One region of the Stenotrophomonas sp. 14P6.2.3 genome, then DNA from elsewhere that is predicted to be linked to it. Evidence: predicted binding sites of a transcription regulator. Region 1 holds the regulator's gene; each other region holds the start of a gene.
What was found. Region 1 encodes FliA, which starts transcription of late flagellar genes. Its sites were predicted from a motif close to TAAAGTTTNNCNNNCNNNGGCCGATAA; they were not measured.
Positions count from the first base shown of each region.

Region 1 (10,547 bases):
TGCTGCTGGCGGTGGTCTACGTGAAGCGCCCGCTGGACTTCACCATCTTCCCGATCGTGCTGCTGATCACCACCATGCTGCGGCTGGCGCTGAACGTGGCCTCGACCCGCGTGATCCTGCTCAATGGCCAGAACGGCCACGAAGCGGCCGGCAAGGTGATCGCCGCCTTCGGTGAATTCGTGATCGGCGGCAACTACGCCGTCGGCATCGTGGTGTTCGCGATCCTGACCATCATCAATTTCGTGGTCATCACCAAGGGCGCCGGCCGCGTCTCGGAAGTGACCGCGCGCTTCATCCTCGACGCCATGCCCGGCAAGCAGATGGCAATCGATGCCGATCTCAACGCCGGTTTGCTGACGCGCGAGGAAGCCAAGCTGCGCCGCGAGGAAGTCCGCGAGGAAGCCGACTTCTACGGCGCGATGGACGGTGCCAGCAAATTCATCCGCGGCGATGCGATCGCCGGCATCCTGATCCTGTTCATCAACATGCTGGGCGGCCTGGCTGTTGGCGTGCTGCAGCATGGCATGCCGTTCGGTGAAGCCGCGGCCACCTATACCCTGCTGTCGATCGGTGACGGCCTGGTGGCGCAGCTGCCGGCGCTGCTGGTCTCCAGTGCGGTGGCGATGCTGGTTACCCGTGCGTCGCGCTCGCAGGACATGGCGCAGGCGATGACCGGCCAGGTGTTCGGCCAGTACCGTGCACTGGCGATCACCGCCGGCATCCTCGGCGTGGTCGGCCTGGTGCCGGGCATGCCCAACGTCGCTTTCCTGACGCTGGCGGCAATCCTCGGCTTCATCGCCTGGAAGGTGTACCGCAAGGGCCTGGCACCGGCGCAGGCCGACACCGCGGCAGGCGAAACCAACGCACTGAACGCGCTGGGCCGCCCCGCGGCCCCTGCACCCACGGCGGAACTGAGCTGGGACGAACTTCGCCCGGTCGATCCGCTGGGCCTGGAAGTCGGCTATCGATTGATTTCACTGGTGGACAGCAACCAGGGTGGCGAGCTGATGCCGCGCATCAAGGGCGTACGCCGCAAGCTGACCCAGGATGTCGGCTTCCTGATTCCGTCGGTGCACATCCGCGACAACCTGGAACTGCCGGCCAACGGCTACCGGGTCCTGGTGCATGGCGTGCCGGTGGCTACCGCCGAAATCCATCCCGACCGCGAACTGGCACTGGACCCCGGCAGTGCGCTCGGCCCGCTGGAAGGCATCGCCGGCAAGGACCCCGCCTTCGGCCTGGATGCGACCTGGATCCAGCCGCACCAGCGCGCCCAGGCCGAAACCCTGGGCTACACCGTGGTCGACCCGGCAACGGTGGTCGCCACCCATCTTTCGCACCTGATCCGCGAGCACGCGCCGGAACTGCTTGGCCACGAGGAGGTGCAGCACCTGCTGGCCAACCTCGCCAAGAGCGCGCCCAAGCTCGTCGAAGATCTGACGCCGAAGGCGCTGCCGCTGTCGGCGGTGGTGCGCGTGCTGCAGAACCTGCTGATCGAACGCATTCCGATCCGCCAGCTGCGCAAGATCGCCGAAGCCCTGGTCGAACATGCCCCGCACAGCCAGGACCCGGCCACGCTGACCGCCGCCGTGCGCACCGCGCTGGGCCGCTTCATCGTGCAGGAGATCGCCGGAATGTCGGCGGAGCTGCCGGTGTTCACCCTCAACCCGCAATTGGAACGTGTCTTGCAGGAGTCCACGCAGGGCAACGGCGCCGCGCTGGAACCCGGACTCGCTGAGCGACTGCACCAGAGCCTGGCCGAATGTGTCAGCAAGCAGGAAGCCCGCAACGAGCCCGCGGTGGTGCTGGTACCAGGCCCGGTGCGCGCCGCGCTGGCCCGCCTGGTCCGCCACAGCGTTCCGTCGCTGTCGGTCCTGGCTTACAGCGAGGTGCCGGAGGACAAGCGCCTGAAGCTGGTCGGAACGATCAGCTGACGCCGCCCTGCAAAGCGCCAGAAAACAGACACCACTTTCAAACACTCGCAACAGACAGATTCCAAGGGGAACTCGAACCGTGCAGACCACCGACCACCCGCGTTCTCCGACCGCCACTCCGCCGACTTCGTCCCGTGACCACAGCATGAAAATCAAACGATTCGTCGCCGCCGACATGCGCTCGGCCATGAACCTGGTGCGCAAGGAACATGGTCCTGACGCCGTGATCCTGTCCAACCGCCGGATCGAGGAAGGCATCGAGATCGTGGCAGCCGCCAACTACGATGAGAGCGCCGTGCAGCGCGCCCTGGAAGCGTCGCGTCGCGACGTGGCGCCGCCGCCCGCACCGAAGCCGCGTACCGCCGCCGACGCGGTGATCGCCGCGGTCACCCGCCGCCGCAGCAGCACCCCGGCACCGGAGCCGGTGGCAGCCACCACTTCCGCCGTCGCCGCCCTCGCCCGCGCTGCCGTCGGCGCGACCGGCCGCACCCTGGACAGCGCCGACGAAATCGTGCCGACCCGTGGCAGCACCGGTTTCGCCGCTACGCTGGCGCGTGCCGCCGTCAATGAATCGACGCTGCCGGAACAGATCTTCGCCCCGTTTGCCGACGCCATCGTTGCGCCCTTGCCGGCCGCAGCCGCGCCGGTGAACCGCGCCCGCTTCCAGATCGACCCGCCGCTGGAAGACAGCACGCAGCTGCCGGCAGCGTCGCCGCCGCCGTTGCCGGTTGCCCTCCAGGCGACCACGGCCCTCGAAGACGACACAGCCCACGCACCGGTTGACGTGCAGCCGACCGAAGTCGCACCGGCACCGCTGCCGACCCTGGCGCCGGCACCCGCTCTCACTCTGGTTGCCGACGACGCCGAGATCCGCCACCTGCGCCAGGAAGTGGCCGGCATGCGCCAGGTGATCGAGCGCGAAATGAACCGCTTCACCGATGAGCGCCTGCGCGGCTGCCCGGTGCGCGCCACCGCGCTGGATTTGATGGACGAGTACGGCTTCGACGCCGGCATCGCCCGCGACGTGGCCATGCAGATTCCGCTGGAAACCGAAGCGCATCGTGGCCGCGGCCTGATGCTGGGGCTGATCTCGCGCAAGCTGCCGATCGCTCCGGTCGACCCGATGGAGGAAGGCGGTGTGATCGCCCTGGTCGGCCCGACCGGCGCCGGCAAGACCACCACCATCGCCAAGCTGGCCTCGCGCTTCGCTGAAGCCCATGCCGCCCGCGATGTCGCCCTGGTCACTACCGATACGATGCGCATCGGCGCCCGTGAACAGCTGTACGGCTACGGCCGCCAGCTCGGCATCGCGGTGCACGAGGCCAACAGCGGCACCGACCTGGACCAGCTGCTGGAGCGATTGAAGGACTACAAGCTGGTGCTGATCGACACCGCCGGCCTGGGCCCGCGCGACCGTGCACTGGCCGCCCAGCTGCAGTGGCTGCGCGCTGCCCGCCAGGTCCGCACCCTGCTGGTGCTGCCGGCCAACACCAGCTTCGGTGACATGGACGAGGTGGTGCGCCGCTTCGGCGCGGCCAACCTGCAGGGCCTGGTGCTGAGCAAGCTGGACGAGACCGGTCGCTTCGGCAACGCCCTGTCGGTGGCGGTGGACCACAAGCTGCCGATCACCTGGGTGACCGACGGCCAGGACGTCCCGGACGACCTGCACCGGGCCAGTGCAGCCAATCTTGTACTTCGCCTTGAAGATTTGCGCCGCGCGGCCGATATGCCCTGCAACCCGGAGTTGAACCATGCCGTCGCGTGAGTACGCCAAGCTGACCACCACCTTCCCGCTGACGGCGACCCGCAGCGAGCCGCTTGGCCCTGTGCGCACAATTGCCGTGACCGGCGGCAAGGGCGGCGTCGGCAAGACCAACGTGTCGGCCAACCTGGCCGTAGCGCTTGCCGGCATGGGTAAACGCACCCTGCTGCTGGACGCCGACCTCGGCCTGGCCAACATCGACGTGATCCTCGGCCTGAGCCCCACCAATACCCTGGCCGACCTGGTCGCTGGCCGTTGCAGCCTGGATGACGTGATCATCGAAGGCCCGAACGGCGTGCTGGTGGTCCCGGCCGCGTCCGGCCGCCGGCACATGGCCGAGCTGGCCCCGGCCGAGCATGTGGGCCTGGTCAACGTGTTCTCCGAACTGGAGCGCGAGCTGGACATCATGGTGGTGGACACCGCCGCCGGCATCACCGATGGCGTGCTGACCTTCTGCCAGGCCGCGCAGGACACCGTGGTGGTGGTCTGCGATGAACCGGCCTCGATCACCGACGCGTACGCACTGATCAAGGTGCTGTCGCGCGAACGTGGCGTGGACCGCATCCAGGTGGTGGCCAACATGGTGCGCGACCCCAACGAAGGCCGCGTGCTGTACGAGAAGCTGACCCGCGTCTGCGAGAAATTCCTCGCCGATGTCTCGCTGAACTACCTCGGCTGCGTGCCGCAGGACGATTGGCTGCGCCTGTCGGTGCAGCGCCAGCAGCCGGTGGTGAAGGCCTATCCGTCCAGCCCGTCGGCGCTGGCGATCACCGAGATCGCCCGCCGCACCGCCCGCTGGCAGGCACCGACCGAGCCGCGCGGTGGCGTCGAGTTCTTCCTCGAGCGCATCATCAAGCAGCGTGGGGTGGCCGCATGAAAGGCGCCGCCCAGTACAGAGAGGTCCAGCGCACGGCGGCCAATGAGGTCATCGCCCAGCACTCGGACCTGGTGCGGCGCATCGCCCACCATCTGGCCGCGCGCCTGCCGGCCAGCGTTGAAGTGGACGACCTGATCCAGGCCGGCATGATGGGCCTGATCGAAGCGTCGCGCAGCTACGACGCCGACCAGGGCGCCTCGTTCGAGACCTACGCCTCGATCCGCATCCGCGGCTCGATGATCGATGAGATCCGTCGTGGCGACTGGGTGCCGCGTTCGGTGCACCGCCGTGCCCGCGATGCTGCTGCCACCATCCGCCGCCTGGAGCAGAGCACCGGCCGCGCCGCCAGCGCCACCGAAGTGGCCGCTGCGATGGAGATGCCGCTGCCCGAGTACCTGCGCCTGATGGAGGACGCCTCGCGCGGGCAGGTGCTGAGCCTGGAATCACGCATTGAAGACCAGGGCGAGCTGGACACCGTCGCCCAGGGCGGCCCGACCCCGCAGCAGGTACTGGAACGCGGCGAGTTCGGCCGCGAGCTGGGCAATGCCATCGGCCACCTGCCCGAGCGCGAACAGCTGGTGCTGTCGCTCTACTACGAGCAGGAACTGAATTTGAAGGAGATCGGCGCAGTGCTCGGCGTGAGCGAGTCGCGGGTCTGCCAGATCCACGGCCAGGCGGTCCTGCGCCTGCGTGGCCGACTGAAGATTTTCGAGGCGGCCGACGCCGGCCTCGAGAGCTGATCAACAAAGGAACTCTGCTTTGAACAAGAACATGCGCATCCTGATCGTCGACGATTTTTCGACCATGCGTCGTATCGTCAAGAACCTGCTGGGCGATCTGGGCTTCACCAACACCGCCGAAGCCGAGGACGGGCATGCCGCGCTGTCGTTGCTGCAGAGCCAGCCGTTCGACTTCGTGGTCACCGACTGGAACATGCCGGTGATGACCGGCATCGAACTGCTCAAGGCGATCCGTGCCGATGCCAAGCTGAAGACCCTGCCGGTGCTGATGGTGACCGCCGAAGCCAAGCGCGAGCAGATCATCGAGGCAGCGCAGAGCGGCGTGAACGGCTACATCATCAAGCCGTTCACCGCACAGACGCTGGAAGAGAAGCTCGGCAAGATCTTCGAACGCCTGGCGGCCAGCGCTTGATGGATACCACGGTCGACAAGAGTGCCCTCGCCCTGCGCCTGCAGGAAGCCCTGGACGCGCTGGAATCCGGCGACGAAGCGGCGTGGCGCCAGCGCATCGACGGCTTGGTCGCACTCCGCACCCAGCCGATGATGAGCGGCCTTTCGCGGCTGGCCCGCGAACTGGGCCAGGCGCTGGGCGAACTGCCGACCGTGCCCGATGAAGCCGGCGAGCTTGACGACGCCTGCGCACGCCTGGATCACGTGGTGGCGATGACCGAACAGGCCACCCATCGCACCCTGGACCTGGCCGAAGAGTGCCGCAGCCTGACCGAACAGCTGCGCGCCGATGGCCTGCAGCCGGGCCAGGACGTGCAGCTCGACCGCATCCGCCACAACCTCACCGAGATCGCCCTGACCCAGAGCTACCAGGACCTTACCGGGCAGATCATCCGTCGCGTGGTCGGCATCGTCCGCCGCGTGCACGAAGGCTTCGGCGCGCTCGGCCTGCCGCCGGAACAGCATCGCACCGACCCGGAACTGGCCGGGCCGGCACTGAAGGGACTGGACCGCCATGCGGTCTCGCAGAACGACGCCGACGACCTGTTGTCGGATCTGGGACTGTAACCATGGGCGCGGTAGCCGACGACATCACTGCCGATTTCATCATCGAGGCCCAGGAAATCCTGGATCGCCTCGGCGAACAGCTGGTGTCGCTGGAACAGGCACCGCAGGACAATGAACAGCTCAACGCGGTGTTCCGTGGCTACCACACGCTGAAAGGCGGCGCAGGTTTCCTCGGCATCACCGCGATGGTCGAACTGTGCCACGCCGCCGAAGAAGCGCTGGGCGCCGTGCGTGCCGGCCAGGCCGTATTGCAGGCACATCACTTCGATGCCGCCCAGCAGTCACTGGACTACCTGCAGTCGATGCTTGACGCGGTGTCATCGGGTACCGAGCCCGGCTTTGCCCCGCCCGAACTGGTCGCCCAGTTCGATGTACACGGCGGTGGCACAGCCGCGCCTTCGGCCGCGACGCCGAATGCGGGCGGCGGAGACCTGATCACCGACGACGAATTCGAGGCCCTGCTCGACCAGCTGCACGGCGGCAAGGCGCCGACGACCGTAGCACCGGCGGCGAAGAAAGCCGACGACATGATCAGCGAAGACGAGTTCGAGGCGCTGCTCGACCAGCTGCATGGTGGCGCCGCCCCGGGCAGCAACGCCACCGCAGCGGTTGTCGCCGCACCGGCACCGCGACCGGCGCCCTCGCCTGCCCCGCCAACTGCCAGCAAGCCGGCGCCCAACAAGCCCGTCGCCGAAGCCGAACACACCGTGCGCGTGGATACCAAGCGCCTGGATGCCATCGTCAACCTGATCGGCGAACTGGTGCTGTCACGAAACCGGTTGAAGACGCTGCGCGCACGCCTGCGCGATGAAGAGCTGGACCGCGCCGTGTCGACGCTGGACATCGCCACTGCGCGCCTGCAGTCGGCGGTGATGCGCACCCGCATGCAGCCGGTCGGCAAGGTGTTCTCGCGCTTCCCGAAGGTGGCGCGCGACGTTGCGCGTTCGCTGAAGAAGGAAGTGGACCTGGAACTGATCGGCGCCGAGACCGAGCTTGACCGCAACCTGGTCGAAGCGCTGGCCGACCCGCTGGTGCACCTGGTCCGCAACGCCATCGACCATGGCGTGGAAACGCCGGAACTGCGCGAAGCACAGGGCAAGCCACGGATGGGCCATGTGCGCCTGTCGGCACAGCAGGAAGGCGACTACGTCAGCATCGAAGTGCAGGACGACGGTGCCGGCATCGATCCGGAAAAGCTGCGCGCCAAGGCACGCGAGAAGGGCCTGATCGATCCGGAAGCCGCCGCCCGCCTGAGCAGCGAGGAATGCCTGCACCTGGTGTTCCTGCCCGGCTTCTCGACCAAGCAGCAGGTCACCGACATTTCCGGCCGCGGCGTCGGCATGGACGTGGTGCAGTCGCGCATCCGCGAGCTGAGCGGGCAGATCCAGATCCAGTCGGAACTGGGCCGCGGCAGCCGCTTCATGATCCGCGTACCACTGACCCTGGCGATCCTGCCGACCCTGCTGGTGCAGGCCGGCGAAGACGTCTACGCGCTGCCGCTGGCCCGCGTGATGGAAGTGCTGCATGCACCGCGCACCTCGCTGGGCTGGTTCGACGGCCGCGCCGTGCTTGACCGCCGCTCGCACACGCTGGCGCTGGTTGACCTGCGGCAATGGCTGGATGTGACGCCGGCCGCCTCGCCGCTGCTGACCATCGTCGTGCTGCAGGCCGGTGAAGCACGCTTCGGGCTGGTGGTGGACCAGGTGCGCGGGCGCGAGGAAGTGGTCATCAAGCCACTGCCCAAGGCCCTGCGCGGCCTGCGCGGTTACGCCGGTGCAACCTTGATCGGCGATGGTCGCATGGCCCTGATCCTGGACGTGGACGGACTGCGCAGCCCACACGACTGAGCCGATTCCTGAACGCGACACGCAATAGCGCCGGGCCAGCCCGGCGACACAGGAAACTATGAACTCCGTTACACCAGATTCTCCCGGTGTCTCAAGTCCCATTCATACAAGCCGATACCGGACCCATGGATAGACTCAGCCTCATTGGACTTTTCCTCGCCCTGGCCTCGCTGGTCGGTGGCAGCATCCTCAAGGGCGCCGGCCTGGCGTCGTTGTGGTCGCCTGCGGCGTTTGTGATCGTCATCGTCGGCACCATCGCCGCCATCCTGCTGCATACCGCGCCGGCGGTGTTCAAGCATGCGTTCAAGATCGTGCGCTGGGTCGTGCGCCCGCCGCACAGCGACCGTCGTGAACTGATCCAGCAGATCGTGGAATGGAGCAACATCGCCCGCCGCCAGGGCCTGCTGGGCCTGGAATCGCAGGTGGAAGCGCAGCGTGATCCGTTCCTGCGCAAGGGCCTGCAACTGCTGGTGGACGGTGTGGAACCCGAATCGATCCGGCACATGCTGGAAATCGAACTCGGCAGCCAGGAACACCAGGATCAGGCCGGCGCCAAGGTATTCGAGGCGATGGGCATCTATGCGCCTACGCTGGGCATCATCGGCGCCGTGCTCGGCCTGATCGCGGTGATGAAGAACCTCGCCGACCCGAGCAAGCTCGGCCACGGCATCGCCGCGGCGTTCACCGCCACCATCTACGGCATCGCCTCGGCCAACCTGCTGTTCCTGCCCATCGCCGCCAAGCTGAAGGGCGTGATCGCCCACAACTCGCGCGACCGCGAAATGGTCATCGAAGGCCTGATCTCGATCGCCCAGGGCGAGAACCCGCGCAACATCGAAACCAACCTCTCCGGCTTCCTGCACTGACATGGCCCGCCGCAAGCACCACGAAGAGCACGCCAACCACGAAGCATGGGCCATCCCCTATGCCGACCTGATGACGCTGCTGCTCGCCTTCTTCGTGGTCATGTACGCGATCTCCTCGGTCAACGAGGGCAAGTACCGGATCATGGCCGACGCCCTCACCGATGCCTTCGGTGGTGCGCCGCGCACCATCAATCCGGTGCAGGTCGGCAACAAGCAGGTGCAGGGCGGCGGCTGGGACAGCCCGTCGGTGATCAAGTCCGGCACCAAGATCGGGCCGTCCGCTCCCGCGCCGTCGCACGACCCCACCCTGCTGCCGGCGATGGCCTCGCAGATGCGCATGCCGGTGTCGGTGCACAACCAGGAGCAGATCGCGCGTGCCGAGCGCCAGCTCAACAGCATCGCCGACCGCCTGACCGCTGCGCTGGCACCCCTGATCGACCGCGGCATGATCAGCGTGCGCCGCACCGAGCTGTGGATCGAAGTCGAGATCAACAGCGACATCCTGTTCCCGACCGGCTCGGCAGCACTGGACGTGCATGCGCGCGACACCCTGGCCAGCCTGGCCGGCGTGCTGCGCGACGTGCCCAACAGCGTGCGCGTGGAAGGCCACACCGACAACGTGCCGATTGCCACCGCCACCTTCCCGTCCAACTGGGAACTGTCGGCCGGTCGCGCGGCCAGCGTCGTGCATCTGTTTGCCGACCAGGGCGTGCAGCCGTCGCGGCTGGCGATGGTGGGCTACGGCCAGTTCCGCCCACGCGAAGAGAACGACAGCGCGCAGGGCCGCAACCGCAACCGGCGGGTGATGGTCATCATCCTGGCCGACACCAGTCATTCGGTCGACCCGCTTGGCGAACGCCTGAATGCCGCCACCGGGGCCACCCGCAACGCGAGCGAACAGGCCGCCGCAGCGCCGGCCACCACCTCCACTTCCCCCATCGCACCGGTGCAGTTGCCACCGGTGCCGGCTGGCAGCCGTGTCGGCGCCGCCGTTCCCCCGGCAATGAAGGAGTAATCCGATGCGCATCTGGGCAGTCGCCAACCAGAAGGGCGGAGTCGGCAAGACCACCACCACCCTCGCCCTCGGTCGCGGCCTGGCCGCGCTCGGCCACCGCGTGCTGCTGATCGATCTCGATCCGCATGCCTCGCTGACCCGCGCCTTCGGTGTACCGATCGAACCGGCACCGGCCGGCGTGCTGGAACTGTTCGGCGCACCACCGGCCGACCTGTCCACGCTCAGCCACGCCAGCAACATCGGCGGACTCGATTACGTGTGCGCGCAGGCCTCGCTGGCCACGCTGGAACGGCGCAGCGCCAACCAGCCCGGCCTCGGCCTGGCACTTCAGAATGCCCTCGCCCGCCACCAGGGCCAGCACGACTACATCCTGCTGGACTGCGCACCGACCCTGGGCCTGCTGATGATCAACGCGCTGGCGGCGGCTGATCGCCTGATCATCCCCACCCAGGCCGAGCCGCTGGCCCTGCACGGCCTGGATGGCATGGT
Region 1 covers NZ_JBYOLA010000001.1:368,149-378,695, forward strand. Annotated here, with positions in the region: gene flhA (flagellar biosynthesis protein FlhA) at 1-1,934, shown strand, start outside; gene flhF (flagellar biosynthesis GTPase FlhF) at 2,080-3,699, shown strand; gene AC27VL_RS01620 (MinD/ParA family ATP-binding protein) at 3,686-4,573, shown strand; gene AC27VL_RS01625 (RNA polymerase sigma factor FliA) at 4,570-5,313, shown strand; gene cheY (chemotaxis response regulator CheY) at 5,333-5,725, shown strand; gene AC27VL_RS01635 (protein phosphatase CheZ) at 5,725-6,330, shown strand; gene AC27VL_RS01640 (chemotaxis protein CheA) at 6,333-8,177, shown strand; gene AC27VL_RS01645 (flagellar motor protein) at 8,303-9,043, shown strand; gene motD (flagellar motor protein MotD) at 9,045-10,058, shown strand; gene AC27VL_RS01655 (ParA family protein) at 10,063-10,547, shown strand, end outside.

Region 2 (10,547 bases), on a different contig from region 1:
ACAGGTCCTGGCCGGCCGCGGTCAGCACATAGTCCTGGTAGGCGCTGCCATCGGCGGCAGGCTGCTGCACCAGCAGCCCCGCCTCGACCAGTCGCCGCAGGCGGTCGCTGAGGATGTTGCGCGCCGCGCCCAGGCTGCGCTGGAAATCGCCGAAGCGGCTGATGCCATCGAAGGCGTCGCGGATGATCAGCAACGCCCAGCGGTCGCCAAGCAGATCGGCGCTGCGGGCCACGGGGCAGGGGCTGTTGGCGTGCATGGTGGACTCCATCGATTGTGGTTGCAGTTTAAAACCAGTGGCGCTACCGTGCACGCAGTTTCAAATTGCAACCACACTGATGATGCCTTCGCTGTCCCGCCCGTTGCTGGGCCTGCTCGCCATTGCTGCCGGTGCCAGCGTGGCCAACGTTTACTTCGCGCAGCCGCTGCTGGAGCGCCTGGCCCACGATTTCGCCCTGGATGCCGCGGTTGCCGGTGCACTGCTGGCTGCCACCCAGGCCGGCAGCGTGCTGGCCCTGCTCGGATTGCTGCCGCTGGCCGACCGTGGCGACCGTCGCCGACTGCTGCGGGTGCAACTGCTGGCGCTGGTGGTGGCGCTACTGTGGCTGGCCGCCGCCCGCAGCACCGCATGGTTGCTGTCGGGCATGCTGCTGGCGGGGCTGCTCGGTACCGCGCTCACCCAAGGGTTGATCGCCTACGCCGCCAACCTCGCTGCACCGGAGCAACGCGGGCGGGTGGTTGGCATGGTCCAGGGCGGTGTGTTCATCGGCCTGCTGTCGGCACGCGTGGTGTCCGGCGCGGTCGCCGCCATGGCCGGATGGCGCGCGGTGTACCTGCTGTCGGCACTGTTGATAACAGCGCTGGCGCTGCTGCTGTGGCGGCGGCTGCCGCACGTGCCAGTGCCTGCAATGGCGCCGGCGTGGCGCGAGCTGCTGCGCTCCATGGTCCAGATGCTGCTGCAGGATCGGGCACTGCGCGAACGTGGGCCCTTGGCACTGCTGTTGTTTGCCGGTCTCAATGTGTTCTGGGCCGCGGTGCCACTGCCGTTGTCGGCGCCGCCCCTGAGCTGGTCGACCGCTGGCATCGGCGCGCTGGGCCTGGCTGGCATCATCGGCGCGCTGCTGGCGGCGCGGGTCGGGCACTGGATGGATCGTGGTTTTGCCCACCGGGTGAGCCTGGGCGCGCTGCTGTTGATGCTGGTCGCCTGGGCGCCGCTGCTGGGCCTGCCGCAGTCGCTGGCGCTGTTGCTGCTGGGCGTGGTGGTGCTGGACCTGGGCGGGCAGGCATTGCATGTGTCCAACCAGGCACTGCTGCTGCGCGCACCGGCCGAACAGCATGGGCGCCTGGTGGCGCTGTACATGCTGTTCTATGCGGTGGGCAGCGGTGTGGGCGCTGCCGCAGGCACTTGGATGCAGGCGCGCTACGGGTGGCCGGCGGTGTGCGCGCTGGGAGCGGGAATCGCCCTGCTGGGCTTGGCGTGGTGGGCGACGTGGCGTATTTCGCGCAAGGCCGCCCGGTAGCGCCGACGCTGTTCGATGCCCTACCGCGCGCGCTGCAGGCTCAACGTTGCAGTGCGCGTCGCCCGGGTGCCTCGGGCAGTGCTTCGTCGGCCACCACCACACGGTTGCGGCCTTGTCGCTTGGCGGCATACATCGCCGCGTCGGCGCGCGCCATCAGCCGCTCGTAATCGGGATGCCCATCGTGCCCAGCCACGCCGATGCTGGCGGTCAGCCCCAGCGTCTGTCCATTCGGCAGGGTGATCGGCGATTGTGCGATCTGCCGGCGCAGGCTTTCGGCAATCACCTCCGCCTGCGATTCGCTCGCCGCCACCAGCACCACCACGAACTCCTCGCCGCCGTAGCGGAACAGGTAGTCGCTGCCACGGGTCTGCTGGCCGAGCAGGGCGGCAACGTGCTGCAGCGCGCGGTCGCCGGCGTCGTGGCCGTGGCCATCGTTGATCGCCTTGAAATGATCCAGATCCAGCAACAGCAGCGAGAACGGCGTGTGGTTGCGCGTGGACAATTCGATCTCACGGCGCAGCACCGTCGGCAGGAAGCGCCGGTTGAGCAGGTTGGTCAACGCATCGCTGCCTGCATCCAGTTCGCCGATGCGTTCGAACAGCAGGGTCATCAGGTTGCGGATGGTGGCGAGGTCTTCGCGGATCGCCGGCAGGGCCGCCAGTCGCCGTGCCGGATCTTCATCCGTGGCGCGCTGCAGGCTGCTGTCGATGCGTGCCATCAGCTGGGCGACCTGCTGTGTCTCGCTACTTTCGCCGAAGCTGGGAATACCCTTGTGGGTGAACCACAGGCCGAACTCCGACGTCGCCAGACTGGCGTTGTCGGCGCCTGTCGCATGGCCAGCGAGCGTGTACAGCAGGCTGTTTTCCCAATCCAGCAGCAGGGCGCGCTGGCGCTCGCGCTCGGTGCTGACGTTCTGCACCAGCGAGAACAGCCGGTACGCTGCATCGGTGCGCGACGAGCGCTCACGTGCATGCGTATAGGCCAGGGTCATGCCCTCCATGGCGATGTCCATGATCGCGCTGAGGCAATCGATGGCGGCGAAAGCGGTGTCGTTGTCTTGGGCATCGGCGCGCAGGCGCACGAACAGTTCGTGCTTGAGTACGCGTGCACCGCGTGCCACCAGGTCAACCGGAATACCGACCCGTGCATGCACATCGCCGATCACCCGCTGTGCGGCGACCGTAGCGGCAATTCCATCCGCATCGGTGGTCAGCAGCTGGGCCAGCCAGCGCTGCATCGCCGGCTGCAGGCGCTGCTTGACCTGTTCATGGGACAGGAAGCGGCGCGCACGCGTGTCCTGCAGCAGCACCTCGTAGAAGCGCTGCGCCAGCATTGGCGGTGCGTCGTCGGCCACGGCATGCAGCAGTGCGGCAGCGGCGGGGCCGGCCTGCAGCAGGCACTGCTGCCAGGCCTGGGCCAGCGGTTGGCTGGCTTCGTCCAGTTGGGGTGTATCCACGTCGATCTCTAGCGGCGCACAACAGACCACGGTATCGGCCGCAGCTGTCGACGGTTGATGGCAGGTAAGCCGTCCAGTTTAAGCGCCATGCAGGCCGAAAAACCCGGGCAGAGCACATGCCGGCCGATGCCGCAATGCGTTGACGCATTTGAGAATCACTCGCATTTATGAAAAAATGACGTCAGGAACCGACCTGCGGGCATCCCGCAGCGATCGTTCCGCCTCCCCCGTCGCCGCCTCGTGCCCTATGCCAGAGGCTTCCGCTGCCCTGCCAGAAGGTCCAGAACATGCCTGCAAACACTCTTTCACCGCGCCCGCTGGCGCTCGCCGTCGCCGCGCTGCTGGCCGGCGCTGCGGTTACCGCGCATGCGGAAACCGATGCCACCGATATCGATACCGTGCATGTCACTGCGTCGCAGATCGCGCGGCAGGCGCTGGGCACCTCCACCATCACCGCTGAAGACATCGCCAAGCGACCGCCGGTCAACGACATCGCCGAACTGCTGCGTACGATGCCCGGCGTCAATCTGACCGGTAACAGCGCGTCGGGCCAGTACGGCAACAACCGGCAGATCGATCTGCGCGGCATGGGCCCGGAAAATACCCTGATCCTGATCGACGGCAAGCGCGTGGGTGCACGCGACGCGGTGCGCATGGGCCGCAGTGGCGAGCGCAACACGCGTGGCGATACCAACTGGGTGCCGGCGGAAATGATCGAACGCATCGAAGTGCTGCGCGGCCCGGCGGCGGCGCGCTATGGCTCGGGTGCATCCGGTGGCGTGGTCAACATCATCACCAAGCGCCCCACTGGCGACCTGACCGGTGCGGTTGACCTGTACGGCCTGGTGCCCGAACACAGTGCCGAAGGTGGCAGCGAGCGCGTCGGCCTGCAGCTGAGCGGGCCGATGACCGACACGCTGTCGTTCCGGCTGTACGGCAACCTCAACAAGACCGATGCCGATTCGCTGGATCTCAACCGCAACTTCGCCACCGGCGCCAATGCGGTACCGCCGGCGGGCCGCGAGGGCGTCAAGAACCGCGATGTCAACGCACTGCTGCGTTGGGACGTGACCGCCAACCAGGTGGTCGAATTCGAGGCCGGCACCAGCCGCCAAGGCAACATCTATGCCGGCGACCGTGCGGTCAGCAACACAGGCACCTCCACCGGCGTTGATCTCGGTGCGCTGGCCGAGCAGCAGGCCGAGACCAACCGCATGTACCGCAGCACCGGCGCGATCACCCATCGCGGACGCTGGGGCGATGTCAGCTCGCGGCTGACCGCAGCGGTGGAAGGGGTCAACAATTCGCGCATCAACGAGGGCCTGGCCGGTGGCCCGGAAGGCAGCTTCAATGGTGCTGACTGGTCGACCTCGCGCCTGCGCAACTACCAGTTGGACGGCGAGGTCAGCTTCCCGACCACCCTCGGCGGCGCCGAGAACGTGTGGACGCTGGGCTTCGAATACCTCGACAGCCGGCTGACCGATCCGTATTCCATGAGCCAGTCGAGCAGCAGCGGTGGCGGCATTCCGGGCCTTTCGGCCGACCGCGCACGCGGCAAGTCCGATGCACAGACCACCGCCGTCTACGTGGAAGACAACATCTACCTGGGTGAGCGCTGGATCGTGACCCCGGGCCTGCGCTTCGACCATCACAGCCAGTTCGGCAACAACACCAGCCCGAGCCTCAACGCGCAGTTCCGGCTCAACAGTGATTGGGTGGTGAAGGGCGGCATCGCACGCGCGTTCAAGGCGCCGAACCTGTACCAGTCCAACCCGGACTATCTGTATTACACCCGTGGCAATGGCTGCCCGAACGCATTGCCGAGCCTGGGTGCCGGTTGCTACATGCAGGGCAATGCGGATCTGAAGGCAGAGACCAGTTTGAACAAGGAACTGGGCGTGGAGTGGGCACCGCAGAGCGGCTGGCAGGCCTCGTTGACCTACTTCCACAACGACTACAAGGACAAGATCCAGGCCGGTTACACCCAGATCGGCCTGACGGCCGACAGCAAGGGCCGCATCTTCCGCTGGGAGAACGCACCCAAGGCCATCGTGCAGGGGCTCGAGGGCAACCTGGTGATTCCGCTGCTGGGCGAGCAGGGCGACCGCCTGAAGTGGAGCAACAACTTCACCTACATGGTGGAGAACGAAAACAAGAGCACCGGCCAGCCGCTGTCGGTGATTCCCAAGTACACCGTCAACACCATGCTGGACTGGCAAGCCACCGAGCAGTTGTCGCTGCTGCTGACCGGCACCTTCTACGGCAAGCAGGAACCGGCTACGGCCAACATCAACAACGATCCGCGCTGCACGGCCAACTGCGATGCGTCCACGGTGCTGCAGACCCGCGGCGCGTACAACGTCTGGGGCGTGAGCGCGCGCTACAAGGTGACCGATACGGTCAGCGTGGGCTTCGGCGTCAACAACCTGGCCGACAAGCGCCTGTTCCGCGAAGCCAACAGCAGTGATGCCGGTGCGGCGACGTACAACGAACCAGGCCGCGCGTACTGGGCCAGCCTGCGTTTCGGGTTCTGATCCGCTGCGCTCGCCAGGCATGGCCTGGCGCTACCGGAGGCGGGCATGTCACACCGGTAGTGCCGGGCCATGCCCGGCGGCATCGGCCGTGCAGGCCTGAAATGTTATAAACACCGTGATAGTTTCCCAACGCCCGCCGGCGTAGCCTGCCTCCATCGCAAAGGAGCTGTTGCCATGGGTCACGACCACGATCACCTGCCATCCGAGATCCGCCACGAGAAGCCCTTGTGGTGGGCGCTCGGCCTGACCTCCACCTTCCTTGTCGTGGAGGTGGTCGGTGCGTTCTGGACCAACAGCCTCGCGCTGCTGTCCGATGCCGCGCACATGGCCACCGACACCCTGGCGCTGATGATCGCGCTGGTTGCCGTGCGGCTGAGCCGGCGTCCGCCGGATGCGCGCCGCACCTACGGCTATGCGCGTCTTGAAGCACTCGGCGCGATGATCAACGGCGCCATGCTGTTCGTGGTCGCCGGCTACATCCTGTGGGAAGCCATCGGTCGCTTCCGCCAGCCGCAGGAGATCGCCTCCACCGGCATGCTGGTGATCGCCGCGGCCGGGTTGGTGATCAACATGATTTCCATGCGCCTGCTGCAGGCCGGCAGCGGCGAGAGCCTCAACGTGAAGGGGGCCTACCTGGAAGTGTGGGCCGACATGCTCGGCTCGGTGGCGGTGATTGCCGGCGCGCTGCTGATCCAATGGACCGGTTGGAAGCCGATCGACCCGATCCTGGCCGTGCTGATCGGTCTATGGGTGCTGCCACGCACGTATGTGCTGATGCGCGAAGCGGTCAATGTGCTGCTGGAGGGTGTGCCCAAGGGCATGGACGTGGCCAAGGTGCGCGACCGCCTGTCCGACCATGACGCGGTGCTGGACGTACATGACCTGCACGTATGGGCGCTGGCGTCCAGCACGCCGGCACTGACCGCACACATCGTGATGCGCGAAGGCGACGATGCCGATCGCCTTCGTCGCGAACTCGGTGATCGCCTGCACGATGATTTCGGCATCGAACACGTGACCCTGCAGATCGAGGCCGACCATTGCGGCGAAGCCTGTGGCCAGCCGTCAGCAGCGAAGGACGACGATCACGCCGGGCACGATCATGCAGCGACCGATGCGCAGGGCCATCGCGGTCACGTGCATCGCTGAGCGGTATTGCCAAGCTGCACTGCTATTCGTCGCGCCGCGAGGCCAGCCGATCCGCCAACCGGGTTGGCTCGGGCAGGCGATAGCCGCGCAGCGTGCGCTGCACCCAGGCCAGCGCGGTATCGGCGCTGACCCGATGTCCGCCGGCGACGAACAGCGGCTTGCAGCGCAGCTTGCTGCGCAGTACCCAGCCGAGCTGTTCGCTGCCATCCAGCAACGGCGTATGCGCGCCTGCCTCGGCGCCCGGCTCGATGAAGCGGCCAACCAGCTTCGACTTGGCCACGCCGATGCTCGGCAGGTCGGTCACCACGCCCAGGTGTGCGGCAATGCCCAGGCGGCGCGGATGGCTGATGCCGTGGCCATCGACGAACACCAGATCCGGCGTTCGCGGCAGCAGTGCCAATGCCGCCAGCAGCGCCGGCAGTTCGCGGAAGCTGAGCAGGCCCGGGATATAGGGCATGACGGTCGGGATGCGGGCGATTTCCTGCGCCACCGGCTGCAGGCTCTCCGCGTCGAGGAGTACCGCCGCAGCGCGGGTGATCGCACCGTCTTCCTCGAAGCCGACATCCAGTCCCGCCAGCCAGCGCACGGTGGCGGGCAGCCGGTCCTGGCGCTGCACGCGGGTGGCCAGCTGCTTCTGCTGCTCGCGGGCGGCGCTGACGCTGCCTTCCCAGCGCCCGGGGTCGATCACGGTATTCATCGGCCACAGGATGACATCCGCACCGCCACGGCGCGGTGAGCGGGCGTCGGGGCTACAATGGCCGCCTGCCTTTCCTCGCGTTGGAGACCCTGCAGTGACCCGTAAACTCGTACTGTTGCGCCATGGCCAGAGCCAGTGGAACCTGGACAATCGCTTCACCGGCTGGGTGGATGTCGACCTGACCGAGCAGGGGCGCCGGGAAGCGGCTGCCGCCGGCCGCCTGATGCGCGAGGAAGGCCTGCAGTTCGACGTCGCCCACACCTCCGTGCTCAAGCGCGCCATCCACACCCTGCAGGGTGCGCTGGCCGAGCTTGATCAGGATTGGCTGCCGGTGAACAAGTCTTGGCGCCTCAACGAGCGCCACTACGGTGGCCTGCAGGGCCTGGACAAGGCCGAGACCGCCGCCAAGCACGGCGAAGACCAGGTCAAGGTGTGGCGCCGTTCGTACGACATCCCGCCGCCGGCGATGGACCTGGAAGATCCGGGCCACCCGATCCATGACCGTCGCTACGCCGGCCTGGACCGCAACGCGCTGCCGGGTACCGAATCGCTGGCCACCACCCTGGATCGCGTGCTGCCTTACTGGCACGACGCCATCGCGCCGCAGCTGAAGGATGGCAAGACGGTGCTGGTCACCGCCCACGGCAATTCGCTGCGCGCGCTGTACAAGTACCTCAACAACGTCTCGCGCGAGGAAATCCTCGAGCTGAACATCCCGACCGGCATCCCGCTGCTGTTCGAGTTGAATGACGACCTCACCGTGAAGTCGTTCCGCTACCTCGGTGACCCGGAAGCGGCACGCAAGGCTGCTGAAGCCGTGGCCAACCAAGGCAAGGCGAAGTAAGAACGAAGGGCCGGCGCACGCCGGCCTTCGCTTCTGTAGAGCCGAGCCCACGCTCGGCTGATGCATTGCCGACGTTTTCAGAAAGCAGCCGAGCATGGGCTCGGCTCTACAGGCGCACTCCTGTGACCTTTGGCCGGTCCCCACCATCGCTGCAGCGGCTACGCTGGACGATTCGCCGTTGGAGACACGCCATGAACGTCCGCAATCTGGTCCCGCTGGGACTGACCATCGCCATCGCCGCCTCGCTCGCCGCCTGTGGCAAGAACGAGACCGCGCCCGCTGCCGACGCCGCCAAGCCGGCGTTCGACCAGTCGCAGATCAAGACCGCGCTGATCTCGCTCAACAGTGCCGACCTGGATCCGTCCATTGCCGCATGCGCCGACCTCAACGGCTTCGTCAACAGCAAGTGGCTGAAGGCCAACCCGGTGCCGGGCGACCAGACCACCTGGGGCAGCTTCGAGATCCTGCGCGAGCGCTCGCTGGAAGTGCAGCACGCGCTGGTGCAGCAGGCCGCCGCCAGCCAGGCCAAGGCCGGCTCGGTGGAAGCCAAGATCGGCGACATCTGGAAGACCGGCAACGACGAAGCGAAGATCGAGGCCGCCGGCCTGGCGCCGCTGCAGCCGACGCTGGACAAGATCACCGCGCTGAACGACACCGCCGCCATCACCCAGTACCTGCGCGACAGCCAGGCGCAGGGCCAGGGCGTGCTGTTCTCGCTGTTCGCCAATGCCGACTACAAGGATTCGGCGAACGTCATCGCCTACGTCGGCCAGGGCGGCCTCGGCCTGCCGGAGAAGGGCTATTACTTCGACGAGTCGCAGGCCAAGATCCGCGACGCCTACGTTGCCTATATCGCACAGGTGCTGACGCTGTCCGGCGTGGACGCCGCGCAGGCTGCCGAACAGGCCAAGGCGGTGATGGCGTTCGAGACCCGCCTGGCCAAGGCCTCGATGTCGCGCATCGAGATGCGTGACCCGGCCAAGCGCTACAACCCGCTCAGCGCCGCCGACGCGGACAAGCTGACCCCGAACTTCAGCTGGACCGCGCTGTTCGACACCCTGAAGGTGCCGGCCGCACAGAAGTTCTCGCTGGCGCAGCCGGGCTTCTTCAGCGAGATGGACAAGATGCTGGCCGACGTGCCGGCCGCCACCTGGCAGTCCTACCTGCGCTTCCACACCATCGATGATGCCTCGCCGTACCTGAGCAGCCAGTTCGAGAAGGCCAACTTCGAGTTCTATGGCAAGACCCTGCGCGGCCAGCAGGAAATGCAGCCGCGCTGGAAGCGCGTGCTGGAGTCGGTCAACGGCGGCATGGGCGAAGCGCTCGGCCAGCTGTATGTCGATGCGGTGTTCCCGGCCGAATCCAAGGAGGCCATGCAGCACCTGGTGCAGAACCTGTCGGTGGCGCTGAAGGCGCGCCTGGAGCAGCTGCCGTGGATGGGCGAAGAAACCAAGAAGAAGGCGCTGGAGAAGTGGGCCAGCTTCACTCCGAAGATCGGTTACCCGGACAAGTGGCGCGAGTGGACGGGCCTGCAGACCAACGGTGACAGCTACCTGGGCAACATGCAGGCTGCGCGCGCGTTCAACTACCGATACATGCTGGACAAGGTCGGCAAGCCGGTGGACAAGACCGAGTGGGGCATGACCCCGCAGACCGTCAATGCCTACTACAACGCTACCAAGAACGAGATCGTGTTCCCGGCGGCGATCCTGCAGGCGCCGTTCTTCGACGCCAAGGCCGATCCGGCGCTGAACTACGGTGGCATCGGTGCGGTCATCGGCCACGAGATGATGCACGGCTACGATGACTCGGGCAGCCAGTTCGCCGCCAACGGCAACTTCGACAACTGGTGGACCGACAGCGACCGCAAGGCCTTCACCGAGCGCACTGATCAGCTGGTCGCACAGTTCGACGGCTACGAGTCGGTGCCGGGCGTGTTCGTGAAGGGCAAGCTGACGCTGGGCGAGAACATCGGTGATCTGGGTGGCCTGACCGTTGCCTACGATGCACTGCAGATGGCGCTGAAGGAGAATCCGAAGGCGAACGTCGAAGTCGACGGCCACAGCCAGGACCAGCGCTTCTTCATGAACTGGGCCACCGTGTGGCGTCGCAATTTCACCGACGGTGAGCTGCGCGTGCGCCTGAACACCGATCCGCACGCACCGGCGAACTTCCGTGCCAACGGTGCGCCGTCGAACATGCCGTCCTATGCCGCTGCGTTCCAGTGCAAGGCCGGTGATGCGATGGTGCGCGCAGACGACAAGCGCGTGGTGATCTGGTAACCGATTGCCCGCAACGTGCAAAGCAGAAGGCCCGGCGCAAGCCGGGCCTTCTCATTGGCAACCACTAC
Region 2 covers NZ_JBYOLA010000017.1:35,573-46,119, reverse strand. Annotated here, with positions in the region: gene AC27VL_RS14010 (winged helix-turn-helix transcriptional regulator) at 1-256, opposite strand, end outside; gene AC27VL_RS14005 (MFS transporter) at 336-1,517, shown strand; gene AC27VL_RS14000 (GGDEF domain-containing protein) at 1,558-2,973, opposite strand; gene AC27VL_RS13995 (TonB-dependent siderophore receptor) at 3,261-5,507, shown strand; gene AC27VL_RS13990 (cation diffusion facilitator family transporter) at 5,682-6,656, shown strand; gene nfi (deoxyribonuclease V) at 6,679-7,353, opposite strand; gene gpmA (2,3-diphosphoglycerate-dependent phosphoglycerate mutase) at 7,448-8,197, shown strand; gene AC27VL_RS13975 (M13 family metallopeptidase) at 8,389-10,479, shown strand.
Region 2: AC27VL_RS14000 (GGDEF domain-containing protein) is a predicted target of FliA. The motif match lies at 3,005-3,031, and genes of this name have one in related genera.

Region 3 (10,547 bases), on a different contig from region 1:
GCATCACTTCGACCAGGCGCTGGGTGACCGCGTTGCTGTCGGCCACCAGCTGGTTGCTGTCGGCCACCATGCGGCCGTACTCGCCCGGGAACACCGAGGCATCCATGCGGTAGCTGATTTCACCGGCATCATGGCGGCGCGCCATCTCCGCCTGTGCGGCCATCACCGCCTGCAGCTGGCCACGCATGCCCTGCATCGCGTCCAGCAACCGGCCCACTTCATCATTGCCCAGCGCCGGCATGGCGGTGTCCAGCTTGCCCGCAGCAACATCGCCTGCAATGCGCACTGCCTGTGCCAGCGGTCGCACGGCCAGCCGCTGCAGCAGCAGGTAGACACCGCCGCTGAGCACCAACGCGGCCACCACACCCACCAGCAGGATGATCCACAGCAGCTCGCGGGCCTGCGCGATGATCACCGCGTGCGGCACCACCACGCCCAACGCGAAGCGCTGCGGCGCGTCCCCCACTTGCAGCGGCACGTACAGGCGCACGTTGCCGGCAGCGTCGGGCTCGAACGCTTCGTACGTCTTGTCGGCGGCGATCTGCGCCAGCATGCCGAGGGTGGCGGCATCGGTACGCGGCTTGCCGATCTCGGCAGCATCGGCCGAGGCCAGCACCACGCCTTTCGGCGACAGCAGTTCGACACGGCCGGCGCCCATCGGCGTCAACGTGGCCAGGTGCTTCTGCAGCGCGTCCAGCGAGAAGTCGACGGTGAAGACACCAAGGAAAGTGCCGTTCTCGACGATCGGCGTGCTCAGGGTGCTCATCAGCACCTGCTTGCCGCCGATATCGTAAGCGTAGGGCTCGCTGACCATCGGCAGCTTGTCGCGGCTGGGCACCATGTACCAGTTGCCCGAGCCGCTGGGCGTCTCGGTGTAGTCGGTCATCGTCGACTGCTGCGGCTTGCCGTCCTGCCAGGCCCAGTAGCTCATGTAACGGCCGGTGGCGTCGTGCGCCTCGCTGTTGACGAACTCGGCATCCTTGCCGTCGAAGGCATTGGCCTCCCACATGGTGCTCTTGCCCAGCCATTCCGGGTGCGCGTGCAGCTGCTCGCCGATGACGTTGGCCAGGCTGGCGCGATCAGGCGCATCACCGCGTGCACGCTGGGCCAGCACGGTTTCCACCATCGCATCGTTGCTGGCGAAGGCCGTGCCCAGGTCGGCAGCCACCTGGCGCGCCTCGGCACGGGCTTCGCTGGCCATGGTCTGCCGCGAGGACGACACCAGCGCCGAACTGGCCTGGTGATAGATCAGGAACGCGGTCGCGCCGAAGCACAGCAACGCGATCACCGCGGTGCCCAGCATCAGCTTGTGGGCGATGCTGCCGGGGCGACGGGCAGCGACGGAACGGGAAGAAGACATGGGAGGATCCGCAGGCAGTTCAGGTCGACCGGTGCCACCAGGGCACCGCGCAGATGCGCGATCCATCGCGCGGGCCGCCTGCCCTGCCGGATCGGAACCCGGCGCAGGAAAGCGCGCACCGGGTTAGCGGCCATGGCCGGGCGAGGTTGAGCCTCAGCGCACGCACAAACCTGAACCTGCTCAGCTGCGGCCGTCGACAGCGGCCCGTGCTACTCGGCCACGCGGTCGCGGATCCACTCCGCGCGGGGCAGGACCTCGATGCTGCCCGCGGCGTACTGCTGCAGGACGTCCTCTGGACCGAAACGCGGCTGCCAGCCCAGCGCTGCGCGCATCCGGCTGCTGTCATAGACCCGGTCGATGCTGAGCGGCAGCGGCCAGCCACGGCGCTCGAACTCGGCCAGCAGCTGCGGTGCGCGGCGCGCCAGCACCTGGCGCGGATCGGCCGCCAGCTGCAGGCAGTCCTCGCGCCGGAACGGCGTCGGCGCACAGGCGAGGTAGCGCTGGAAGGGTGCGCCTTCATCGTGAAGCAGCGCGGCATGCGCGCTGGCCACGTCGCGCGCGTCGATACCGCGGTGCAGGCGGAACATCGCCATGCGATCAGGAGGCTCGGGGAAGCAGCGTGCCATCCGCAGCACGCGCACGGTGAACGATGTGCTGGCCGCCGCTTCGGCAGCGGCCTCGGCCTGCAGCTTGGTGCGGTGGTAGATCGTGCGTGGCAGCGGCTCGGTGTCCTCGTCGATCCAACGGCAGCCGCCGGACACCACGGCATGGCCGTACAGCGCCGTGGTGCTGGTCAGCACAAAGCGCTGCACGCCAGCCTCGCGCGCCAGCTGCAGCAGGTTCGCGGTGGCCTCCACGTTGATCTGCTGGAACACCGCGTCGGGTACCAGGCCCACGTGGGGTGCGTGCAGTGCTGCGGTGTGGATCACGGCATCGACCCCCTGCACAGCGCGCTCCAGCGCCCGGCGGTCGGTGACATCGGCAATCACGCGCGTGGTGGCGAAGGGACTGCGATCCAGCCCCACCACCTCATTGGCACCCGCCAGCGCACCGAAGATCGCGCGCCCTATCCGCCCGGAACTTCCGGTCAACAGAATCTTCATTGAATCCATTCACTCGACAGCGCCCGGGACCTACCGGGATATCCCGATTCTAGGCAAGCCCGATGGCATCGGCGATAGGAACCGATGACATTCTGCATGCCATCGCCGTCGGGTCGGCGGCGCTTGACCCGGCAACAGGCACTCACGCCTCCGAGCGGGCCGACACCAGCCGCAGGAAGGCTTCGTTCTGGTAGCGGCTCATGCGCAGCTGCTGGCCGTTCTCCAGGGTGAGTACGTGATGGCCGTTGAACCAGGGGTGGATCGTCCTGACCCGCGCTATGTTGACGATGGCCGAGCGATGCACCCGGGCGAAATGCCGGGGATCAAGCCGTTCAGCCAGGCTGTTCATGGTTTCGCGAAGCTCATGCACGCGATCGGCCAGATGCAGCTGCACCGTATTGCGATTGGCGCGGATCCAGAGGATGTCCTGCACCGCCAGCAGCAGCACCGCCTCGCCATCACGTACGGCGATACGCTGCAGATGATCCTCGCGCCTGCGCAGCACATCCAGCGCCTGCAGCAGGCGCGTGTTGTCGGTTGCATTGGCGGCCTGGGCCAGACGGGATTTAGCGCGCAGCAACGTGGCCGCGAACCGTTCGCGACTGAAGGGTTTGACGAGGTAATCCAGCGCATTGGCTTCGAATGCACGAACCGCGTACTGCTCGTAGGCAGTGACAAATACCGTGGCCGGCATCCGCGCGGCACCGATGGTGGCCAGCACGTCCAGACCGGTGATGCCAGGCATCTGCACATCCAGGAACACCAGGTCCGGCGACTGCGCGCGGATGGCTGCCACGGCAGACACGCCGTCACCGCACTCGGCCACGCTGTCGATGTCTGCATCGCCGTGCAGCAGGCGCGTCACCGCGCGCCGGGCGATCGGTTCGTCGTCCACCACCAGCACGCTCAGGCTCATGCGGCGCTGCCGTGCACGACAAACTCCGGAGCATCATCGGCATCGTCCAGCATCCGCAGTGGCAACCGGACCCGGCAGGCCACACCCTGCGGCCAGAGCAGGTCCAGGCGCACCTCGGCCGCATCGCCATACAGCTCGCGCAGGCGCAGCCGCGTGTTGGACAGGCCGATGCCATGGCCACCTGGCGCCCCGGGCTGCTGCAGCGTGCTGTTCTGGTTGCGCACCTCGATGCACAGCATGTCACCGTCGCGGCGGCCCTCGATCTCAATGGTGTCTTCGCCAAGATTGCGGCCGATGCCATGGCGTAGCGCGTTTTCCACCAGCGGTTGCAGGATCAGGCTTGGAACCGCGCCATCAAGCAGTTCCGGTGCGACGTAGATGCGGCTGTGCAGGCGATCCTTGAAGCGCGTGCGCTGGATGCCCAGGTACAGCTCGATCAACTCCAGTTCCTGGCGCAGGCTGATTTCCTGGCCGTCGTAGTCTTCCAGAAAGGCACGCAGCAGCTCGCTCAGGCGCAGCAGCATGTCTTCGGCACTGGCCTTGTCTTCATCCAGCAGGGTGATGATGGCGTGCAGCGTATTGAACAGGAAATGCGGCTGCAGCTGCGACTTCAATGCCAGCAACCGCGACTGCGCCAGCTCGGTCGCCAGCCTGCTTGCCTCGACCTCGCGGCGCACCTTTTCCTGCTGGAAATGCAGCGCCTGCTGGATCGCGAACAGGGCCCAGTAGGTCAGCAGGCCCATCGCGAAATGCTGGGCAATGAAATACCACAGCTGCTCACCAAAACTGCTGGGCTCGAACCAGGTGGATACCAGAGCCCCCACTACCATCGCCAGTCCGGTGACCCCCACGCTGGCCAGCAGCTGCATCCCCAGACCGGCCAGCCTTCGCTCCGGCCGCAGCGGATAGCGTTCGCCCAGGGCGAACACCAGCGGCGCCAGCGCCGCCCAGGTGAACCACTGGATCACCGACCAGCGCAGGTAGACCTCGAACGGGAATGACTGGCCCTGCAGGCTGTGGCTCAACACCCTCTGCAGTGTGAAGGCGAACGCCACCGCCAGCCACAGCAGCAGGTAACGCAGCACGTCGATCTGGGTATGGCCAAGGCGGATCTTCATCGCATGCGTCCCGGTGCCCGGAGCGGGCCAGCGCCATCTTAGGCACAGCATGGCCGGCAATGAAGCGGGGCGATGACCGATTGCGATTGGTCCTGCTGTCGCGACGATTCGTCCCGGATCGATTGCAGGCGCGTGGCCTCCACCGCCAGATGGCGATGTCGCCAACGGAGATCCCTCATGCACCTGCCCCGCACCCTGCTCGCTGCCAGCCTGTTGTGCATTGCCGCCAGCGCACCTGCTGCGCCGCTGCACTACCTGACCCTGATCAACCGCGCCCATGCACCTGCCACGTCGGTGGAAGTCGCGGCGAGTGAAACCGACGCATTCCATGCCTTGGCATTGGCCGGGCCCATCGCGGGAGGTGGCGGCCAGGCGACCGTGGCACTGCGCGGAACCGGTTGCCGCGTCAATCTGCGCGTCACCTTCAACGATGGGCGCCGGATCCTGTACAGCAACACCGATGTCTGCCGTGGTGACCGGCTGCTGATCTCCCCGCTTCCGGCGCGGTAACCGGTTGTCAAACGCATGCGCAGGGCATGTGAGTCCAATGGGGCCAACGTCCACCTGCCGTTAGCCCGCGATGTGGAGCATGAAGCCGTCGCTGATGGCGGCATTCCATTTCACATCCGGAGACCGGCAATGGCCAACTCACGTACTGGCAGCAGCAACCGTGGCTTCGCCTCGATGGACGAGGACAAACAGCGCGCGATCGCGTCGAAAGGCGGACGCGCCGCACACGCATCCGGCAATGCGCACCAGTTCAGCCCGGATGAGGCCCGCGTGGCGGGCCGCAAGGGCGGCGAAGCGATCAGCCTGGATCGCCAGCACATGGCCGCGATCGGGCGTGAAGGTGGGCATGCACGGCATGCCAGTGCCCGCCAGCAACAGCAGCTGCAACGGCAGGACATGCCCGGCAAGCCTGGCAGCGGTCAACAAGGCTGAGTTGTTGGGTCACTGCGCCACATACCGGCGATGCAGGGCAAAGGCTGTCAGCACCGCCAGCGCACCGGCCAGGGCCATTGCCCAGCCGAACCCACTGGCCATCGCCGCGCGGTAATAGCCCAGCAGGTGCGGTGAACTGGACGCCACCGCAGGTTCGAAGATGAGCAGCCGCGCTTGCAGCGCCACCTGCGGTTGGCCAGCGGCATGGGCAGCTGCAGCGAGGTGCTGCACGGCGCGCTGGCTCATCACGCTGCCGAGCAGCGCGATGCCTACGCTCATTCCCGCCTGGCGCAGTGCATTCATCGTTGCCGAAGCGATACCCGCGCGCTCCTGCGGCACGTGGCCCATCACGGCCATGCCCGTCGCGGGCACCGCCAGCCCCATGCCGGACCCCAGCAGCAACAGCAGGAGCGTTGCATGTGCGCGCGTGCTGCTGGCATCGAGGCCTGGCATCGCACACAGGGCAATGCCGGCCAGTGCGTAGCCGGTCACCAGCGCTGCCGGCAAGCCAATCCGCCCGACAATGCGGCCAAACAGCAGCGAGACTCCACCCATCATCAGGAACTGTGGCACCAGTTGCAGCCCCGCGTCGGCGGCGCTGCCGCCCTGCACCTGCTGGAAGAACAGCGACAGGAAGAACAGGCTGGCGTAAGCGCTGAAGCCCAGCACGAAGGACGCAACGTTGAGCAGGCGAAAGCGATGATCGGCCAACAGGTCCAGAGGCAACAGCGGGCGCGCGACCCGTCGTTCCACACAGCCGAAGGCCACCAGGCCGGTGAGGGCAAGGGCCAGCGCCAGTACGGTTCGAGGCGCCGCCACTCCATGCTCGCCGATGCCGATCAGTCCATAGCTCAGCGCCGCCAACGCCACGATGCTCAGCAGTTGTCCCGCCGGATCCAGCGCGGCATGCTGCGGGTGCCGTCGCTCGGGAATGCCCCAGGCGCCAAGCGCGATCGCCAGCAACCCCAGTGGCAGGTTGATCAGGAAGATGCTCGGCCATCCTGCACGCTCCACCAGCACACCGCCCAGCAGCGGCCCCAGCACCAGCGCCAAGGCACTGAAGGCCGACCAGCCGCCGATCACCCTTGCCCGCTGCCGGGGATCGGGAAAGGCATGGCTGAGGATCGGCATTGCGCTGGGAATCAGCAGTGCACCGGCCACTCCCTGGATCGCACGTCCCATCACCAGCACCTGCAGACTGCCGGCACAGGCACATACCAGCGAGCCGGCGATGAAGCTGGCGACACTGGCCAGCCACACCCGCCGCTGGCCATGTCGATCGCCCAACGGACCGGCCGAGAGCATGAACGCCGACAGTGCGATCGCGTAGGCATTGATGACCCATTGCAGCCCTGCGATGTCGGTCCGCAGTGCGGTCTGCAGTGTCGGCAGTGCGACGTTGACGATGCTGATGTCCAGCGACGCCAAGAAGGTACCGAGATAGGCCGCCAGCACCAGGGCTGGGCGTCGAAAGCGTTGCATGCCGGAAAACCCAGAAGGAACATCGACGCATACACTAGCCATTGACTGACCGTCGGTCAATGACTGGCGGTCAGTCAATGCTGTCCGCGCCTTAGAATGGCGCCCACCCTCTTCCAGTCCGGATCGCCGCCGATGATTCCGCCGCACGCGTCAGCCAAGTCCCGCACCAAGCCCGCAGAGATCCGCCTGGGGGAGCTGATGGACGCTGCCGAGGCGCTGTTCCTGTCGCGCGGCGTGGAAGCGACCACCATCAGCGACATCGTGGCTGCAGCCGACGTCGCCAAGGGAACGTTCTATACGTACTTCGCGTCCAAGGGCGAAATCCTGCAGGCGCTGGCCAAGCGCTATACCGAACGCTTCCTGGCTGAAGTGGAACTGGCAGTCGAGCAGCATCCGGCCACCGCCGGCGAGGCCCGCCTGCGCGCCTGGATCGAGGCCAATATCCGTATCTATGCGCGCACGCATGCGCTGCATGACGTGGTCTACGCCAACCATCATCACCACGAACGCGGCAACGCCGACCGCAACGCCATCCAGCAGCAGTTGTCGGCAATCCTCGACAGCGGTATCGAGGCAGGGCTGTGGTCGTTGCCCGCGCCACGGGTCACCGCCTCGCTGATCTACGCCGGCGTGCATGGCGCCACGGACGATCTGATCGCCGCACCCGAACAGTCACCCGAGGCGTTCATCGCTGCGGTGGTCGCCGATTGCCTGCGCATGGTCGGCGTGGCGGCGGTACCTGCGAAAAAGCGCCGCTGAGTCGGGTACGCGCTGGCTAGACGTGGGCGAGGATGTTCAACAGGCGACCGAACGGGTCGCGCACGTAGAAGCGACGAACGCCCCATGGCTCTTCGGCCGGGCCATATTCAAGAGCGATGTTCGCGTGTCGCAGGCGTTCGAGCACGCCATCCAGGTCGTCCACCTCGATCGAAAGATCCGGCACCGGCGTACCCGATCCGCCTTCGCTGGCGACGCTGAGCTGTGCCAGTGCTGTGCCCTGCCCGCCGTAGGTGACGATCCAGCCGTGGTCCATCACGATGTCCATGCCAAGGATGTCGCCGTAGAACGCAGCCGCCTGCGCGGGATCGGCACTGGCGATGTTGGCGACGACGCGTTTTACAGCCATGTGGTGGCTCCAGGCGATCACGACCGCGCACCGCGTGCTGCGGCCAAATGGAAAGGGGCCCATGGATCGGGCCCCCCAATGCGAACGGTATGCAGGCCTCAGATGGCGCCGCACCTGTCCATGACACAGCGATCGTATTCGAACTGGCACTCCATGGCATCAGCACCGCCGGCCACGCAGGCCTGGTAGGCCTTCCAGCACGGCAGGTCACACGGCTGGACCGGACCGGCCACCGCCACCGAACCGGTACACGCAAGTGCAAACACTGCAGCAGCGATCACTTTCCTGATGGCTCGCATCGATATCACTCCCTGATAGGCCTGGTGACTCCAGGCCACATCACCCTACCCGCGTGTGCGGGAGAGGAAGTGAAAGCGCCGGTTCAGCCTGCCAGCAGCTGCAGATGGCGCAGCTGCGCGCGCAGCTCCGCGATGTCGTGCCACGGCAGTATCGGTGAGTTTCCGCGCTCATCGGGAGGGTTGCCGGGAAGACCATCCGACCAGCCACCAGCGCCCACCAGCGGCAGCAACGGGCGCTTGTGCAACCAGGCCAGACACACCTCGGAAATTGTGCCTGCGCGCCCGCCGATGACGATGCAGGCATCGCCGGCCAAGGCCATGATCAGGTTGCGGGCATCGCCCATGCCACAGGGCACCACCACCGTTGCCGGCCAGTCCGCTGCGGGCATGCTGCCTTCCGGAATCACACTCAGCACCGTGCCACCGGCTGCGACTGCATGCTCGGCTGCCACCCGCGTGGCCGGGCTGCCGCAGCCGCTGACCAGGGTGATTCCACTTTCTGCGAGGAACCTCCCCACCTGTGCAGCGAGGTCGAACGCCGGTGAGCCGGGATCGGCACTACCAAGGATCGCGATCTGGGGCTTGCGGAAGGATGGTGTCATGGAGCGACCTGGGCAATGGCAAGGAAAGCAGGGAGGCAGAGTCGATCCACACAGCGCGCTCGATTGCCCGAGGCGGGACAGTATCACGCTCATCCATCCTTTTCTGATGCTGGCTGCTCACTCCACGATCGTCGCAGCATCACCAGACCAAACAGGCTCAGCGATGGCAGCAGCAACCCATAAGCCACCAGCGGCCAGACCGTGTCGCCCGGCAGCAGCAGCGTCGCGAGCGTGCCAAGCGTGGCCACGATCAGGCTCTGCACGGCGTAGTACAGCGCCACCGCTGTACCGGAAGCATCGGCAAAATCGCGCAAGGCACCGTTGGCGGCCACCGCAACGACCATCACGATGCCGATGGCCACAACCCACATCGGCAGCACGACACTGGCAAATGACGGCGGCAGCATCGCCGCCATCGCCATGACCAGCACGCCGCCGATCATCACCATCAATCCACGCAGGAAGCTGCCACCAATGCCCCATCGCCCGATGAACCACGCAGCGAAGCGGGAGGTGACGATCATCACCAGCGCAACCGTCGCGAAGGCCAGGCTGAAGCCCATCGGCGAATAGCCTGCGCGCCCCATCAGCACACGCGGGGCAATCGAGAAGAACACGAAGAACGTGCCCATCGCCGCACTGAATCCCAGTGCGTGGACCCAGAACCCGGCATTGCCGAGGATGCGCGCGAAGGCTGGCGATGCGTTGCCGTGCTGCGGTGGCCGCGTCTCCTGCCAGCCCCGGCATGCACGCACACCCGCCAGCAGCCCCAGCACACCCAGCGCGACGAAAATGGCCCGCCAGCCCAGTGCGTAGGCGATCAACGCGCCGAGGATCGGGCCGAGTGCCGGCACGAACGCCAGCATCGAGGCGAACAGACCATAGAGCGTGGCACCCTCGGCCGTATCGGCATACACGTCGCGCACCGTAGCGAAGGTGGCGACCAGTGCGGCCGACGCACCGATCGCCTGCACGCCGCGCCAGGCCAGGAACGCCGCGCCACCACTGCACGCGGCCAGCGCGAACGACGCCAGCGTGAACAGCAACGCGCCCATCAGCAGCACAGGCCGTCGCCCGATCCGGTCCGACAGCGGGCCGAAGATCAGCTGGCCCAGCCCGAGTACGAGCATGTACAGACTCAGCGTCAATTGGATGAGGGCAGGCGATGTGCCGAGTGCATCCGGCATGGCCGATACAACAGGCAGATAGATATCCATGGCCAGCGAGGCCAGGAGGTCGAAGGGAGCCATCAACGCGATGGCGCCCGGCAGGGAATGGGCCCAGCGAAGGGCCTTTCGATCAGACATGGGGAAACATCCGCTCAGGAGGGAATCCGGCGGTGATCAACCCAGTGCGTGGAAATCGCAGGTAAAGACCACCGCAACAACGTGCGTATCGTTGTTGCGGCTCAGCGGACTGTCTGCGGACCGTTCCCGTTGTTCATCTGATGATCCGGTGGAAGATCGAATGCGGCCAGTGTAGCAAGGCCATGGCGGGGTAACCGGCAACGGCGTCCGGCACGGCGTCAGGGCAAGGGCAGCATGTCGATGCGTCTGGAGGGCGTGCACCGCACCTGCTCGATGAGCCGGCGGACCACCG
Region 3 covers NZ_JBYOLA010000007.1:136,714-147,260, reverse strand. Annotated here, with positions in the region: gene AC27VL_RS08300 (methyl-accepting chemotaxis protein) at 1-1,360, opposite strand, end outside; gene AC27VL_RS08295 (NAD-dependent epimerase/dehydratase family protein) at 1,570-2,463, opposite strand; gene AC27VL_RS08290 (LytR/AlgR family response regulator transcription factor) at 2,606-3,379, opposite strand; gene AC27VL_RS08285 (sensor histidine kinase) at 3,376-4,497, opposite strand; gene AC27VL_RS08280 (hypothetical protein) at 4,675-5,007, shown strand; gene AC27VL_RS08275 (KGG domain-containing protein) at 5,137-5,439, shown strand; gene AC27VL_RS08270 (MFS transporter) at 5,449-6,921, opposite strand; gene AC27VL_RS08265 (TetR/AcrR family transcriptional regulator) at 7,054-7,680, shown strand; gene AC27VL_RS08260 (VOC family protein) at 7,697-8,047, opposite strand; gene AC27VL_RS08255 (hypothetical protein) at 8,146-8,346, opposite strand; gene AC27VL_RS08250 (SLOG cluster 4 domain-containing protein) at 8,430-8,948, opposite strand; gene cml (CmlA/FloR family chloramphenicol efflux MFS transporter) at 9,038-10,255, opposite strand; gene AC27VL_RS08240 (LysR substrate-binding domain-containing protein) at 10,474-10,547, opposite strand, start outside.
Region 3: AC27VL_RS08300 (methyl-accepting chemotaxis protein) is a predicted target of FliA. The motif match lies at 1,484-1,510, and genes of this name have one in related genera.